One region of the Roseibium sp. RP-7 genome, then DNA from elsewhere that is predicted to be linked to it. Evidence: riboswitches for the same ligand, from Rfam matches in the RefSeq annotation. Region 1 holds a riboswitch; each other region holds the start of a gene.
What was found. Region 1 has a riboswitch for cobalamin ahead of cobU (bifunctional adenosylcobinamide kinase/adenosylcobinamide-phosphate guanylyltransferase). Riboswitches for the same ligand answer to the same signal wherever they lie in the genome.

Region 1 (5,713 bases):
AGGATGTCCCGCGTCAATGCCTTAAGGCGGCGCGGGTCAACGCCGCTCGCCAGATAATACTCATCAAGCAGCGTCTCCAGCTCTTCGGCAACGCCATGGCTCTCCGCTCGGGCCAAAGGCGGTGTCAGGTGATCGACGATGACGGCCGAGGTCCGTCGCTTGGCCTGCGCCCCCTCACCTGGGTCATTGACGATGAACGGGTAGATGTTCGGAATTGGCCCCAGAACGGCTTCCGGGAAACAGCTTTCAGCCAGGGCCAGTGCCTTGCCGGGCAGCCATTCCAGATTGCCGTGTTTGCCGAGGTGAATGACGGCATCGACCGCGAATTGTTCCCGCAGCCAGATGTAGAAGGCAAAATAGTGGTGCGGCGGCACCAATGCCGGATCGTGGTAGGTTTCCTTCGGATCGATGTTGTAGCCACGCGCCGGCTGAATACCGACCACCTGATTGCCGAACCGGTGCAGGGCCAGGCGGAAATGGCCATCCGTTACATGAGGATCGTCCGACGGCACTCCCCAACGTTCAACAACTGCTGACCGAACAACGTCGGGCAACCTGTCGAAGGAGCGCTCGTAGTCCTGAAGCGACAAGGCCTGATATTCGTCCTTGCCTGATCGGCCTTCCAGGGCATTGGTTACGCCCGAAGTCAGGATTTCCATCAGATCTGCGGAGCTTGCTGGAACCTTGCCGGCGTCATAGCCCGCGGCGGCCATGGCCTTGAGCAAATGAACGCATGACGCAGGCGTGTCGAGCCCTACACCGTTGGCAAGACGCCCGTCCCGGTTCGGATAGTTTGCCAGGATAAGGGCCGACTTCTTGGCCGCAGCCGGTTTCCGGCCGAGTTTCCCCCAGGCAGCCGCAAGCGCCGCGGTAAACATGATCCGATCCGGAACAGGCGTAAAGGCAACCGGCGTCGACTGGGTGGCCTCATCGAAGACCCCTTCTTCCTTGAAGGAGACAGCACGGGTCAAGATCCGGCCGTCAATCTCCGGCAAGACGACATGCATGGCGAGGTCACGTATCGACAAGCCCTGATCGCTGTCTTCCCAGCCCTCTTTGGAGGAAGACGAAAAGACGACCTGCAGCACAGGTTTGCCGGGTCGATCGAGCGGTGTCGGCTGATGGGCTGCGCCGGCCTTCGAGACGGCGAAGGCAGTACCGTTCAAAACGACATCAGGCGGTGCCTCATCGAACAGGCTTTCCAGAACGGCGACGGATTCCGCTTCCTTCAGGCTGGAAACATAGATCGGCAGTGCATTTACGCCGGCTTTGTCGAGAGCAGCGATCAACGCATCCAGTGGTGCGGTTTGGGCACCTTGCACCAGAGCACGGTAGAACGTGATCGCTGCAACAGGTCTTTCAGGATCCCGCCAGGAGGCCTTCAGTTGCGCTATATCGGGGGCGGCCTTGCCAGCAAGATAGATACCCGCGCGAGGAAGAGGCACCGGATGCGCGGGCTCTTCTCCCTTTCCGATCAGGTGCGCTGCATATCTCAAGGCATTGGCGTAATTCTCCGCGCCGCCTTCCACACAATATCGCCAGAAGCAATGCACTTCCGCTGGTGATCGGGTGGAGCGGGACGTCAGTTCTTCGTCCCACTTGTCGTCGCCTGGAATGACAATCAGATCGATGCCATTCGCGCGGACTTCTTCTTCAAACCTTTCCAGGCCGTAGCGCCAGTACTCCACTCCACCCAGAATTCGCAGAACGATCAGCCGAGACCCACGGACGGTCTGTTCGGCATAAAGATCGACCGAATAGGGATGCGACAAGGCCATGAGATTGGCGAGCCGCAGGCCTGCCCGGCCTGTTCCAAGCCGTGATTGCGCAGCGGCAAAGCTTCCCAGTTCGGTGTCTGCAGCGGACAGGAACAGAATGTCGGCTGGAGACTGGCCGAGATCGACCGCGTCCCCACCGTCATCGATCCGGCGCGTCTGGCTGGCGAGAATGTGCATGCTTGGTCTTTATTTCCAGCTTCTATCCAGCGTGTCAGGCAGCAGCCGTCAATTCACCCAGCAGGCCACGAACCGCAGTCAGGTCGAGGCCCTTCAAACCGATCACGACCAGTCTGCCGCTGCTCTCAGCGCCGGCGGCGAACCAGGTTTCGACACGCGGTCCGACAGCTTGAACCATTGCAGGTGCTGCCTTGCCCTCGATTTTTACAGCCCCCTTGATGCGCAGGACGCCTTTTTGCGCCATGGCTTCCAGAACCTTTGCCTCTGCATCTTTCAGGCTGGCGAAAGATGAGACAGCCAGCACGTGACTTTCAAAATCATCGTGATGGTGATGATCGTGATGATGGTCGTCATGGTGATGATCATGATCATCATCGTGGTCATGGTCGTGGTCGTGATCATCATGATGGTGATGATGCTCGTGCCGATCTGCCATATCGTCCTCGGCAGCAGAGCCCCTGCCGAGCAGAACTTCAATCGGAAGCGTGCCTTTTTCGGATGTCACCACGTGAACCGCCGGACGAACATCGGCGGCGATCTTCTCATGCACCTGTTTCAAAGCGTCTTCGGAGACGAGATCAGCCTTGTTCAGAACGACGAGGTCTGCGCAACGCAATTGGTCGTGAAAGAGTTCTTCAACAGGACTGTCATGATCAAGAGCCTCGTCGGCGGCACGCTGCGCGGCAAGTGCATCTTCATCAAGTGCGATCCGGCCTTCGGCGAGTGCTGCAGCATCCAGCACCGTGACAACACCATCTACCGTTACCTTCGGCTTGACGCTCGGCCAGGAGAAAGCGCGAACGAGCGGCTGCGGCAGAGCCAGGCCAGAGGTTTCGATAACAATATGCTCCGGCGGATTGTCCCGCGCGAGCAGCATTTCCATGGTTGGCAGGAAATCGTCGGCAACGGTGCAACATATGCAGCCATTGGTAAGCTCAACCACCTCTTCCGCGGCGCAATCGGGATCAGCGCATCCATTCACCAGGGAACCGTCGAAGCCCATGTCCCCAAACTCATTGACAATAAGGGCAATGCGTTTGCCATTGGCATTGGTAAGCAAATTGCGGATCAGCGTGGTCTTGCCTGCTCCGAGAAACCCAGTGACGATCGTTGCCGGAATTTTTGCGCCCGGCTGCAGGGATGAAGTGGTCATAATTTGATATCCGGTTGTGATGTGGGTTTCAAAAGTATCGGCAGGCCCGCAGCAACGAAGACGACCTGTTGGCACCTATGCGCCATATCCTGGTTCAGTCGTCCCTGCACATCGCGGAACGACCTCGACAGACGGTTCTCCGGCACGATCCCCATACCAACTTCGTTGGAAACGAAAACGCACGGCCCCTGAAGACCCTTCAGAACCGCGCAAAGCCGCGCCGTTTCGGCGGGAATGTCCTTGTCTGCAAACAGCAGGTTCGACAGCCACAGGGTCAGGCAGTCAACAAGAACCACCCGGTCTTGCCTGCATTCGTTTTCAAGCACGGCCGCAAGTTCGAGCTGTTCTTCCACGGTGAGCCAAGACGGGCCGCGTTGATCTTTATGAGCGGCGATCCGGCTGGCCATTTCATCGTCGTGGGCAGCACCAGTCGCGATATAAATTTTTTGCAGACCGGTTTCATGGACAAGCTTTTCCGCGAACCGGCTTTTTCCGGAGCGGGCACCGCCGAGGACCAGCGTCGTCCTCTCGCCGTTTGAATGCGTCATTCCTTCTCCCAGCCGTCCGCCCGACAGCGCCATAGGGTTGACAATGTGACGGCCGGTCTCCTGGCTTGCGGCTCAGCGCGGTCTGTACCCCTTCCCGGCCCCATCAGGACGCCAGTGGTTTTCGTACAGCCACTCACCGCTCACAGTTGCGGGGGCAGCTCCGGATCTGGACTTGAAAAAGACCGCACCGGATTCCCGTTTCATCCGGATCAGGCAAGGCCTTTTCCGGAACCGTCGGTTTCTTCCTAAACGTATCTTGAGGCCGACACAAGCAGCAGAAAGTCGCTGACGGCTAACCTTGAAAATCGGCCAGGCAATCAAGACGGACGCCTTCTTGCGCCAAAGTCAGAAAAAGGCACAGCCGATTTAGTCTGCCCGGGGTGTTCCAATCGTCGCGAAACGTAGGGTTTTCCAAGCTCGACAGAACACCTAGCCATCTGAAATATATCGAGTTTTCCACACCGAGATCAAAAAAATGACGGCTTGATGAAAAAAACGCCCTCGGGGGCTTGGCAAACGGATCAAGCCTTTGATATACGCATCTCCATCGACGGGGCGGCAACGCGCTGGCCCCGAGCGTGGTGATCCCCAGTAGCTCAGTTGGTAGAGCAAGCGACTGTTAATCGCTGGGTCGCTGGTTCGAGTCCGGCCTGGGGAGCCATCACCACCTCTTCTTAATCCTCCCGAATGCTGTATTTCTGAAGGCTGGGACACCGTTCAGTGTCCGGGTTGATCTTATTCACGTTTGATCTTGCAGCAATCTGCACCGCCTCAAAAATCGACAGCCATTTGATGCGAGCGCGTCTTTCGCAGCAGTAACGTTCCGCACCATCTTCCTAAACAACATTTCCTGGGTACGTTTATAGCGAAGATTGCGCCTCCAGTGGCTCTGTGTTGTTGAGTAGCGCTTCTTGATAAAGCTTCAGGTTGCTCCTATCGTGATTTTTCCAAAGGGAGCATCATGGAAAATCGCAGCAAAATCCAGCACCCCTGAACCCGCAAATCTTCAAATGCGTGGTACCTTTTATGAGCGGCGACAACACACACACCATTGCCACCGTAACCGCAGCACCAGGTTATGCCGAATTTCTTGAAGCCTACTGCGACAAGGAACAGCCCCTGCTGATAAAAGGTCTAGCGAAAAACTGGCCTGCGCGGGAAAGGTGGCAATCCGGCCGATTACGAGCAGAACTCCATACGCTGCCAAAGGTCCGCGACAGAGGTGTCTTTTTCGTCAGCCGCTCCCCCGTACTCGAACAAGATATCGAGATGCCGGATTTCCTGAAGGAGATCCTCGCGTCCGATCGGATAATGCAAGATTCCGTTGCCTGGAGATTCTGGATCAACAGCAGGAACAACCGGACAGAGTTCCACTACGATACCAACGCCGAGAATGTCATCACCGTACAGGTGAAGGGCCGTAAGGAATGGGTACTGGTTTCGCCCGAAACACCGTTACCGTGCTACCCGTTCACCAACTTCTCTTTACTGAAAGACGAAGAGCGATTGCTTCGGAACAAGCGATTCTACAAATTCGATCTGGAGGAAGGTGATCTTCTCTATCTGCCTCCCCATTGGTACCACCGGGTGGTTGCCAAGGAAGACGAGAACATCAACATCAATTGGACTTTCACGAAACGCGAAACCTCGGTCATCTCGAAGGAATTCAAGCGTGACATGGAGCGGTGCGGCCTGCTGCATTCATTCAAGAACAGTGATTCAGCGCTGGTTCGGCGCTGTTACGAAACCGCTATCCGCGCCCTTCCAAATGTTGGCGGTATTGGCTGGGGTCTGAAATCGTTCATTTCATCGCCCTACAAGCCAAGCCGCGGAGCGTTGGTCAGCCGCTTCTTCAAGGAATTGCTGCAAATACCGAATACACTGCTGACACTTCCAAACGTTCGCTCAACGCTGAAAAAGGTCGACAAGACCTAACCGGCGAACGCGCTGCCAATCCCTCAAGTTTGGTGCGGTATGTAGACCACCAGCATATATGCCGGGCTACGTATTCGAGAATTGCTCTCCCGCAATCCATACGCCCTCGACCTCATAGGAAT
Region 2 (5,713 bases), on a different contig from region 1:
CGCAGCAGAAAATACGGCGCCACCAGCAGCAGAATGCCAAGCGGAAACGGCAGTTGAGCCCACTGGGCAAGACCGAGACCGCCCAGCATCCAGAAGACAACCGTATGCGTTGCCCTCGGATCACCAAGGAAAATCAGGATATTGGCGATCGCCATGATGATGAAGGACACGGCTACACCGGCCAGCACCAGCCGGTCGGCACTGGTTGCAGATGCAAACCGCGTCACCCCGAGCACCAGAAAAGTTGCCGCCAATGCTCCGGCGAATGCCATCAGCGGAACGGTCATCAGCCCCAGGAAAAGACCAGTATGCAACAGCGCAAGAATGGCGCCAGCCGCTGCACCGGACGAAATGCCGAGCAGATGCGGATCGGCCAGTGGATTGCGCGTGACGGACTGCAGAGCGGCGCCGACAACGGCCAGACCAGCGCCGACAAACCCGGCCAGCAGCGCCCGCGGAAACCGGATCTCCCAGACGATAGCCTCCCGGCCCTTGGACCAGTCAATCGCGAACAGATCCGGCATCACACCGTTGGCCAGGATCTTGAAGACAGTACCACCCGGGATCGCCACCGCACCCGCACCGATGGCGGCTACAATGGAAATAGCCAGCACCAGCACGCCGGCCAGAAGCAATACCCCATTCCCCCGCAACCGGCGTAGGCCAGCGCTTTTGTCCGTGAGCACGCTCATGCGGGCCCGTCGTTTCTGCCTGCAACGGCAGTTCGAAGCATTTTCTGCAAGGCTCACTCTCCCCAAAACGCTTCGGTGAGCTTTCCGATGGCCTTGAGGTTCCGCGGCCCCGGGGTTGCCTCGACATAGTCCAGCACGACAAACCGGTCGTTCTTGACGGCTGCAATATTGGCCAGAGCGGGATTGTGTTTCATGAAGTCGCGTTTCTGGTCAGCCGTCACTTCGCCGTAGTTGACGATCACGACCATGTCCGGGTCTTTTTCCACCACGGTTTCCCAGTCGACGGTCGCCCAGCTCTTTTCAAAATCGTCCATCACGTTGACGCCGCCGGCTGCCTCGATAAGCGCTGTCGGCATGGCATATCGTCCGGCGGTGAAGGGCTTGTCCTCGCCGCTGTCATAGACAAAGACCCGCAACGGCTCTTCACCAGCAGGCACCGTTGCCGCGATCCGGTCCAGCTCCAGTTTGTAGGCCGCAACAAGATCGTGGGCGGTGTCTTCAACACCGAAGATCTTTCCGAGGTTGAGGAGGTCGTTATAGAGATCCTGCAGGGACGCCTTCGGCTTGTCTCCGATATGAATGCAGGATTCGGTCAGCTCGTAGACCTTGATGCCGAACGGCTCCAGCGTTTCAGGCGTCACTTCACCGCCCACCTTCATGCCGTAGTTCCAGCCGGCGAAGAAGAAATCGGCGTCGGCCCCAATCAGCACTTCCTTGCTCGGATATTTCGACGCGAGTTCGGGAAGTTCGGCAACTCCCTCACGCATCTCCGCGTCCAGCGTCTTCCAGCCTGAAATGCCGGTATAACCAACCATGCGGTCGCGCAGGCCAAGTACCAGCATCATCTCGGTCAGGTTGACGTCATTCGAAACGGCTGCTTTTGGCGGCGAGTCGAAGGTCACCGTACGGTTGCAGCTTTCCACGCTCGTCTGCGCTAATGCCGGAACAGACAGAAAGGTGAGCGCGAGGCTCAGGGCAATCTTTTTCATTTTAAGTCTCCAGAAATTCAAAGATGGAAGGTCAGGTAGCGCTCGCGGCTGGCAGACAGTTGCTCCAGACGGACCTGTACCGAATAGGCTTGCTCAATGTTGCCGGGGGTCAGCACCGTCTCCGGCATTCCCTGGGCAACCAGTCGGCCCTCATGCAACAGCAAGACCTTGTCGCAGACACGGCTTGCCAGGTTGAGGTCGTGCAGGCTGGTGACAATGGTAATGTCCAGATCGGCAATCAGCTCGACGATCTCGAGCTGATGACGGATATCCAGATGGTTCGTCGGCTCATCCAGCACCAGAAGCCTTGGTTCTTGCGCCAGCGCCCGGGCCACCATCACCCGTTGCCTTTCCCCCCCGGACAATGTGCCGAAGGCTCTTTTTGCATAGGACAGCAGATCCATTTTCCCGAGACAGTCATCGACGATCTCGGCGTCCCGCTTGCCTGCGCCGGCAATACCGGTTGCATGGGGACGCCGGCCGAGTGTGACGATCTCGCGCACGGTCAAGGCAAAATCGGTCGGCTGCTCCTGAAGCACGGCGGCGATCGTTTTGGCGGCCTCCCTGGCACTGATGTGCCAGAGATCCGTGCCATCCAGAAGGATTTCGCCCGTTTTCGGTTTCAGGAAACGATAGAGCAGCCGCAACAGGGTGGATTTGCCGGCACCATTGGCGCCGGCAATTCCAAGTACCTCACCGGCAGGCAGATCGAAGCTGAGCGGATGCAGAATGGTTTTGCCCTGCCCCGTCTTCCAGCTGACCTCCCGGACAAACAGATCGACCCCCGTCATGAGAACGCCGTCCCGTCTGCTTCCGAGACGATCATCGCTGCCGGAAGCCGGCCTTGCGATGCGCTCCAGCGCTTGCCGTGGCTTTCCTCGGTTACCTCGCATCCATTTTCAATCTGGCGATACCGATTGGCGTAGTCGACCAGGTCGTCGATGTCCGTATCGTCCTCAATGTCCCCAAAGAGGTAGATCGCCTTGTCGGTGGCCTTGAATGCCAGCGTGCAAGGTCTCGAACAGCTCTCCATGTCGGCTGTTCCACTGATTTCGAATTCGTCTCCAACGACAGGCACTGCCTGTGCCATTGCGCTCTTCAGCTTGCAGATCAGCCCATATCCGGGATGGCAAGTCTGCCCATTGTGACGACAGGTCGTGCAGACAAATATCTTGTGCGGATCATTGCTCATGACGCGCCTCCACGGCTTCTGCCAGTGAACCGACAGCAGGCTGCGGAAAAGCAAAGGCATTGCTTTCCTCGTTGCACTGGGCACGGCCGGATCGGGAAGGTTTGGCACAATCATCATGTAATGTTATTACATTACCAATGTTCTTGCTGACAACAGATTTTTGCAACCCATCCGGAACCATCGCGCGCACTGCGCGCGCCGCCAGTGGATCAGCCTCGGTCAGGAGGTTGGCAAGTCTTGAGAATTCAGCAGAAAATTTCCGGTTCATATCGCCCTCCGCGATTTCGCGGGGCAGTCAGGAACCGAATGTGCAACTTTGCCGGCAGGTGCCGATTGGCCATGTCACTCACTCCTCCGGGGCACCCCGCCCGGGTTAAGGTTTGAAGGTGAAATGGCAGGTCTCCTGACTTGCGGGTCATTGCTTGCCTGATCCTTCCCGGGGTCTCCCCAGTGGCGCTTTCAGGTTTGCTCACCGCTCACAGTTGCGGGGGCAGTCACGGATTTGCAGCCTTTCGGGCTCGTCGCACCGTGTTCCCTTTTAATCCCGGTCCGGAGTTCGGAGTCGGGAACCATCTCTTCCTAAGTGCGCGAACGCCTGAAAAATGTCAAAGACTTTTGCGAGGCGCCGCTCTTGTCTGAAAGCACGACAGGATTGCCTGGAAGCGGAAACACCCAGCCGCCTCGGCAGTATTGACCCTTGCCTTCAAGGCTCAAAAATCTTACCTCCGATCCATGAAACAGGATGCCCTTCCCCCGCGCGCCGCAGCGCGCCCCCTCACCCTTGAGACCCACGGCATTACCCGCCAGGACGACTTCGCCTGGCTGAGGGCGGACAACTGGCAGGAGGTCATGAAAGACCCGTCCGTGCTGGATGCCGACATCCGCAGCTATCTGGAAGCGGAAAATGCCTATCACGAAGCGCAGATGGCACCGACGAAGGCTCTGCAGGAGAAGCTTTTTGCGGAGATGCGCGGCCGCATCAAGGAAGACGACAGCTCGGTTCCTGCGCCCGACGGACCCTTCGCTTACGGCCTCAAGTATGAAACCGGCGGCCAGCAACCGGTTTTCTTTCGCACCCCGCGTGACGGCGGCGCGGAAACGGTACTTCTCCATGGCGACAAGGAAGCCGAAGGAACGGCATATTTCCGGATCGGCGGCGTCAGCCAGTCGACGGATCACAAGCTCATCGCCTGGGCCTATGACGACAAGGGCTCGGAATATTATTCACTGAAGCTGCGCGACGCCCAGTCTGCCAAGGATTTCGACTACGCCATCGAGGATACGGGCGGCGGCGGCGTCTTCTCGGAAGACAGCCGCTATGTGTTCTACGTTCGCCTCGACGCCAACCACCGGCCATCGAAACTCTTCCGTCACGAAGTCGGTTCCGACCCGGCGAGCGACGTTCTCGTCTACGAGGAAAAGGATGCCGGCTTCTTCATGGGAGTCGGCAAGACCCAGTCCGGCGACACGATCGTCATCGACATTCATGATCACGAGACGTCCGAAGTCTGGATGATCCCGGCAACGGACCCGACCGCCGAACCGGTGCTTGTCGCAGAGCGCGAGACCGGTATCGAGTATTCCATCGACGATCACGGCGACACACTCTACATCCTGACCAACGCAGGCGGCGCCGAGGACTTCAAGATCGTCACTGCGCCGAAAGGCAATCCCGGCCGCGAAAACTGGTCCGATCTTGTGCCTCACAAGGCAGGATGCCTGATCCTGTCGCATTGCGTCTACAAGTCCTTCATGACGCGGCTGGAGCGCGAAGACGGCTTGCCGCGCATCGTGATCCGGCGGCTTGCAGACAACATCGAGCACTCCATCGCCTTCGACGAGGAAGCCTATTCGCTCGGCCTTGGCGGCGGATACGAGTTCGACACAAGCACGATCCGCTTCACCTATTCCTCGATGACAACGCCATCGCAGACCTTCGACTACAATGTCGAGACCCGCGAGCGTGTTCTGCGCAAGGAACAGGAAGTGCCTTCCGGCCATGATGCGGACGACTATGTCACCCGCCGGTTGATGGCTCCCGCAGCCGACGGCGAGACCGTGCCGGTGTCTGTGCTCTACCGCAAGGACACCAGGCTCGACGGCTCCGCACCTCTGCTGCTTTATGGCTATGGCTCCTACGGCATCACCATACCCGCAAGCTTCAACACCAACTGCCTGTCGCTGGTCGACCGGGGGTTCGTCTACGCCATCGCCCATATTCGCGGCGGCAAGGACAAGGGCTTCCACTGGTACAAGGATGGGCGGCGCGAGAACAAGAAGAATACCTTCAGCGACTTCATTGCCGCAGCAGACCATCTAGTTGCGGAAAACTTCACCTCGCACGACCGTATCGTCGCTCAGGGCGGCTCGGCCGGCGGCATGCTGATGGGGGCGATTGCCAACCTGGCACCGGAAAAATTCGGCGGCATCATTGCCGAAGTTCCGTTTGTCGACGTTCTGTCGACCATGCTGGACGACACGCTGCCGCTCACGCCGCCGGAATGGCCGGAATGGGGCAACCCCATTACGGACAAGGCAGCCTACGATTACATCGCGTCCTACTCGCCCTATGACAACGTCGAGGCAAAGGCCTATCCGGCCATCCTGGCAGTTGGCGGATTGACCGATCCGCGCGTAACCTACTGGGAGCCGGCCAAATGGGTTGCCAAGCTGCGGGCAACCGGCACAGGTGACAAGCTGCTGATGCTGAAAACCAACATGGAAGCCGGTCATGGCGGCGCTTCCGGCCGTTTCGACCGGCTGAAGGAAGTCGCCGAAACCCAGGCCTTTGCCCTTTTGGTGACCGACAAGGCCTGACACCTCGTCAGGCCCGAGGATTT
Region 3 (5,713 bases), on a different contig from region 1:
TCTACGCGGACAGGGTTTCTCGTGAATTCAGTAGTGCCTAGGAAAATTTGACGAGCAATTTGGCCGGTGTGAAAGAAATAGATGCTCGTAGGTTCAATAGTTCCAGAATAGGGCCGTGTTTCCTCTTTCAGGTTCAGAATTTGTTGAGGCGGCTGCCGAAACACTGCTGGTATCGGGTCGCAGTTCGACCCGGGCAACGCAATGGACCGAAGGGGCTTGTTTCGTGCTCGAAACCGTTCGATCAAGAGGAAACGCGCTGTTCAAGCGCGTCTTTGTGCGGGCAACGCTTTATGGTGTGTTCGGATTGCTGGCTTTTTCGCTGGTTCTGATCGGCATCGATTATCTGACCCAGACGGACAAGATCGAGGAACGCCTTGCTCGGACTGCTCACGACAAGGCGCTGTTTGTCACCAATATTGCGGCGCGCGAAATCGCCAACAAGAACTATGGTGAAGTCGAGCGGCTTTTGAATGCGATTGCGGGTGACAAATACATTATCGCAGCCAAGGCCTATAGCCGCTTCGGTCAGGAGTTCGCCAGCGATTTTACCTCCGCAGAACCCTCGAGCGCCGTGCAGTTCAACGAAGGCGCCCTGAATGTCGCGCAGTCGGGCAAGGCTCAGTATTCGGAAACCGCCGACATGATCGAATACATCCTGCCGGTTTCCCGCAGTGGGGAAGTGGTGGGGTCCGTGCTGGTGCGCATTTCGAAGCACGAGCTTGCGGGCGTTCTGAGGGAAAAGATTGTTCAGGTGGTGTTGATCCTGGCGGTTCTTCTTCTTGCCTTCGTTCCGGTGATTGCTGCGCTGATGTACCGGGCAACGGCAGGTGTCAGCCGCGTGACGCAGGCAGCCAATGAGGCCGCTGCCGGTTACCTCGACTGCAATCTGGAAACTGATGCACCAGGCGAGGTGGGTGACCTGCAAACCGCGTTCCGCGGAATGATGGTCAAGCTGCGCGAGAATATTCTGCGGATCGAGGAACTCGCCTACACCGATCGCATTACCGGTTTGCCCAACAGGGCCAAGCTGGACAATGTCGCGATGACGCTGATCGATCTGCGACCCAAGGAAACGGGCAGCGTTCTTTACATCGGACTGGACCGCTTCAAACTGATCAACGACATGCACGGACATGCCGTAGGCGACAAGCTGTTGCGGCTGGTCGGCAACCGGTTGGCCGTCCTGGTCGACGAGCTGGCCAAGCCACTGACGTCAAAACCCCCCTGCGTTGCCCGGTTTTCCGGCGACGAATTCGTCGTACTGTTACCCGGCGTCGATGATCTGCAGACGCTTGCCAAGTTGTCCAGAACGATGGTCGAGCGGCTGGGTGGGGCCTACAGAATTGGCCGGCTTTCCCTTTCGCTGACCGTCAGCGCGGGGATCGCGAGATACCCGGAGCACGGTACAACGGCCGAGGAAGTTCTGCGAAACGCCAACATGGCCATGTATGAAGCAAAGGGTGCCGGCAGGGCTCAGTCGATCGCCTACAACGATATCATTCGCGAACGGATGACCGAGCGCGAACAGATCCGGCACAGGCTGCAAAGCGCACTGAGAGACCGCACGCTATCCGTTCACTACCAGCCGAAGGTCGACATTTCGTCCGGCAAGATTGTCGGTTCTGAAGCGCTGCTGCGCTGGAACGATGCCGAACTCGGATCCGTACCGCCCTACAAGTTCATTCCCGTGGCAGAAGAATGCGGTCTGATCGTTCCGATCGGAGAATTCGTGCTGGCATCCGCGCTCTCCGACATGAAATCCCTGCACCGGCAGAATGTCGATGTATCTGTCGCCGTGAACGTTGCGCCCGCGCAGCTGCAGGCGAAGGGATTTACCGGCAGAATGCTCGGGATCATTGGCGAGAGCGGGTTCTCGACGGAGAAGCTGGAACTGGAAGTGACGGAATCGAGTCTTGTCGACTATTCGCAGAACCTTCTGGATCAGATCCTGCCGATCAAGAAAGAAGGGGTCAAATTTGCAATCGACGACTTCGGCACCGGCTATTCCTCGCTGCACAGTCTCGCAAGCATGCCATTCGACACGCTGAAGATCGACCGGTCCTTCATCATGGACATTGCCAATTGCGAGGATCGACGGACCATCGTCGAGCTGATCCTGATGCTGGCGAGGCAGCTCAATCTCAACACAGTTTCCGAAGGGGTCGAGACCCAGTTGCAGATGGATTACATCAATCTGTGGGGTGGGACGCTCGGCCAGGGCTACTTGTGGAGCCCGGCAGTGCCGTTCGGCGAGTTCTCGCGAATGGTCATGAAGCGGGAAGAAGAGGCGAATGCGGCCGAGCCCTGGAGGCAGGCAGCCTCCTGAACTCCGATGAGGGATGTCCTGATGGCTGTATGTGCCTAGTCGTGTACGTCGACCAGACCTTCAAACAGAGCGCTCTTTGATCCGTCGGACAGGCATTCCACGGTCAGCGCCTCCGTGAAGGCCTGCTGGTCAGAGGCTTCGACGGGGCTTTCTGCGAGTAGCGTCAGGATCTCGTTGCCGAGGCGCAACAGCTCCGGACGGACATCCTTGATCAGGTCGGGTACGTTCTGCGGACGAGCTTCACCGCTCTCCCAGCGTTCGATCCAGCAGGTTTGGATGTCCTTGGCCGCATCGATCTGCGCCTGGAAAAACAAGGTGACATTGTCAGCCGACAGGCCGTTTTCGACTGCCTTTTCGCGGGCAGCATCCAGCACCACCTTTTCCCTCGGCAGATCCTCGACAGGTTTGTCGTTATCCGCTTTCCAGGCTGCAACCGACTGCATGAACGACAGACGTTCGTTGATGGCGCCGAACAGCTTGTCAGGTGCCGCCCAGCCAGGAGTGACGGTGGCAGCAAGGAGAGATACCGCAAGAGCGGTCAGGGGAATCGATTTCAACATGGCCGAAGACTTTCACAGGTCACCGCCTGCGGCAAGTCTTTGGTTGTGGTCTACTTCTTTTCAACCGAGCGGCTGATCTCGGTGATCACGCCGAATGCGACGGCGGCCATGATCTTCAATAGTCCGCTGTCGAGCGCCTGTTCGCGTGTCAGATTGCCAAGGAAAAAACCCGGTCTTGGTTCAGTGACTGCACCAAGAGTAACGCCGGCCAGAAGTGCCAGCTGAATGCAGCCAAGGAAAAAGACGACACCAGCGATAAGCGTTCCCAATTTGGTAAAGGGCATTGCAAACTCTCATGATGTGCTTTGTATGCGAGTGAGGTTATCTTTCGTTAGGGTTTCTGCAAGTAAAAATCACAATTACCCTAAATACAGAAAAGTTTAATAAACAACGGTTTTGATTTTCATCTTTGATTGGGTGCTTCAAAGGTCAGATTTTTCAGGTGGCTGACGCAATTTCCTGAAGAAGTGTTTTGAGATCTGAAGCTTGTCGGTGTTGAGAATCAGGCTGATTTCGGCGGGATCTTCAGGCGGCAAAATTTCGGTGCAATGTCGCATTCAGACCGAATATGGCGAAAATTCGCTTGCAGAATATCGCCAATCCTTGCAAATCTAGACGATGCGATGGTTTCGCCCGAACAAGCGTAAGGGCGGATGAAATGGGAACACGGTGAGGCGTACCCAACAGGGACCAATACCGTGGCTGCCCCCGCAACTGTATGCGACGAGCAAAGCCCTTCAAGCCACTGGATCGATCCGGGAAGGCGGGCAGCGCAGAGACTCGCGAGCCAGGAAACCTGCCATCCAGCGGTCCCATCGGGGCCGGTTCACACCATCTGCTCGCGCACGGAGGGTGCGCAAAGGAGAAATGACATGCATATCGAACCGGGCATCGTCGACGGTGCCAAAATCGTACTCAGCTACGGTACCGCGGCTGCTTCCTTCGGCCTTCTGGGCAAAATGGCTCTCGACACGATCCGCAAAAGCGGCGTTCTCAGCCTTGCCGTCCGCTCCGTCATCACGACGGTTGCCGTATTCTGCTTCTTCGAAATCCTGCCGCATTATCCGGTCGGTGTTTCCGAAGTGCACTTTATCCTGGGCTCCACCCTGTTCCTGATGTTCGGCGCTGGTCCGGCAGCAATCGGCCTCGCTGCAGGCCTTCTGCTCCAGGGGACGCTGGTTGCTCCTTTCGACCTGCCGCAGTACGGCATCAACGTCACCACGCTGCTCGTGCCGCTGTGGGCTGTCAGCATGCTGGCAAACCGCATCATTCCGGATAAGACCGCCTATGTTGACGTTTCCTACGTTCAGGCACTGGCTCTTTCCACCACGTTCCAGGCCGGTATCGTTGGCTGGGTTGCTTTCTGGGCATTCTACGGCCAGGGCTTCGGTGCCGAGAACATGGCTTCCGTCGGTTCCTTCGGCTTTGCCTACATGCTGGTGATCCTGGGCGAGCCGCTGGCTGATCTGGCTGTTCTGGCCGCTGCCAAGACACTGGCACCGCTGACCCGGAACCTTGCTTTCGAAAATCGGCTGCACAACGCGGCTTAAGTCTTCGGGCTTTTGCCGAAATCAAGTCACGAAGGGCGGCCTTGGGGCCGCCCTTTTTGTTTGTCGTTCCGACGCCTTGACAACGAACAATCAGAGCTTCGTTGCCTCGGTGGAGCGGATCTTCTTCCAGTTGGCTTCCGCCTTGGTGATCGTACCGGACTGGTCTTTCTGGAACTCGCGGAAGATGGCCTCGTTCAGGAACAGATAAAGCTTGCCGTCCACAACAGCCGCGAACTGCGGATCGCCGTCGAACTTCTTGCCGACTGAAACACCGAAGGTGCAGAAGCCGCCGTTTTGCGGCAAGTACTGATCCGGATGCGCGGTGAAGGCATCCATGGCTTCCTGGGATGCGAAGTAATAGGCAACACCGTCGTGGACGGCCGTATATTGCGCGGTTCCGTCAATCCGGTTGCCCAGGCTGACAAAAGCCACGGGATCGACACCATGAAGACCGAGCGGGCTGCCGGCGGCCGTCAGGCCACTGGAGGTGTTGTATTCGTCCGCGGCCATTGCCGGGGCAGAGAGAGCGGCAAGAGACAGCAGCGTTGCGGCAATGGCGGATTTCATCAAGGACATGTTCTACTCCTGAAAGGGTATGAAGGTTGAAGGCCGGATTTGCTCCGGTGCCTCTACCTTGCGTCCGAAGCTCAGGCGTCTCCATGTTCGCAAGTTCCCGAGGATTTGCAGATCGTCCGGATTGCAGTTCAAAAAAAGACACCGGCGCGAGGGCCGGTGTCATTGTGCGTTGACGGGGGCTGTCAAGCGGCCTGAGCAACCGTTTCCTGCGGTTTGGCAAGGCTGACCACTGTCAGAACGGCAATGGCGTTGACCAGGTAATAGGCGAAGTCGAGTCCGGTGAAGCCGAGTGCGAAGGGAGCTGCCAGGAACACGATGCCGACGGCAAAATCGACCGCCAGATGAACCGAATACGGCAGAATGCGGATGATGCCGGTCTGGTGATCCGTCAGGATCGTCAGGGCCAGGGCTGCAAAGCCTGTCAGGAAGGATAGCCAGAAGGCGATCGGGTTGGATTGGCCGAGATCAAGGAATACGGGCAGGGCAATAAGGCCGATCGCGACGGGATAATCGAGATAGGCGTGCATGGTCTTGGTGACGAAGCGAACAGACATCTTTCAAGTGCTCCAGGTTGGTTTCCTGCGGGCGGATTGCCCACGAGCCCAAAGATGTTGGTCGACTTCGGTTCTATCCATGCATGAAAGTCCCTGAAAATTGACCGATCGTCCGGGAGCCTTGCGCTTTGCGGTGTTGAGGCAAAA

Region 2: another riboswitch for cobalamin. It lies ahead of ACVDG9_RS15160 (hypothetical protein); the one in region 1 lies ahead of cobU (bifunctional adenosylcobinamide kinase/adenosylcobinamide-phosphate guanylyltransferase).
Region 3: another riboswitch for cobalamin. It lies ahead of ACVDG9_RS16035 (energy-coupling factor ABC transporter permease); the one in region 1 lies ahead of cobU (bifunctional adenosylcobinamide kinase/adenosylcobinamide-phosphate guanylyltransferase).

What each region holds. Positions count from the first base shown of each region.
Region 1 covers NZ_JBRKQA010000001.1:2,582,161-2,587,873, reverse strand. The annotation lists gene cobN (cobaltochelatase subunit CobN) at 1-1,955, opposite strand, end outside; gene cobW (cobalamin biosynthesis protein CobW) at 1,990-3,108, opposite strand; gene cobU (bifunctional adenosylcobinamide kinase/adenosylcobinamide-phosphate guanylyltransferase) at 3,105-3,656, opposite strand; cobalamin riboswitch at 3,690-3,907, opposite strand; tRNA gene ACVDG9_RS11655 (tRNA-Asn) at 4,242-4,317, shown strand; gene ACVDG9_RS11650 (cupin-like domain-containing protein) at 4,683-5,591, shown strand; gene nagA (N-acetylglucosamine-6-phosphate deacetylase) at 5,658-5,713, opposite strand, start outside.
Region 2 covers NZ_JBRKQA010000002.1:111,830-117,542, forward strand. The annotation lists gene ACVDG9_RS15140 (FecCD family ABC transporter permease) at 1-692, opposite strand, end outside; gene ACVDG9_RS15145 (ABC transporter substrate-binding protein) at 746-1,681, opposite strand; gene ACVDG9_RS15150 (ABC transporter ATP-binding protein) at 1,699-2,472, opposite strand; gene ACVDG9_RS15155 (DUF1636 family protein) at 2,469-2,873, opposite strand; gene ACVDG9_RS15160 (hypothetical protein) at 2,863-3,141, opposite strand; cobalamin riboswitch at 3,250-3,462, opposite strand; gene ACVDG9_RS15165 (S9 family peptidase) at 3,606-5,690, shown strand.
Region 3 covers NZ_JBRKQA010000002.1:297,527-303,239, reverse strand. The annotation lists gene ACVDG9_RS16050 (EAL domain-containing protein) at 224-2,326, shown strand; gene aroQ (gamma subclass chorismate mutase AroQ) at 2,362-2,886, opposite strand; gene ACVDG9_RS16040 (hypothetical protein) at 2,937-3,170, opposite strand; cobalamin riboswitch at 3,494-3,704, shown strand; gene ACVDG9_RS16035 (energy-coupling factor ABC transporter permease) at 3,759-4,436, shown strand; gene ACVDG9_RS16030 (YHS domain-containing (seleno)protein) at 4,527-5,012, opposite strand; gene ACVDG9_RS16025 (hypothetical protein) at 5,195-5,566, opposite strand.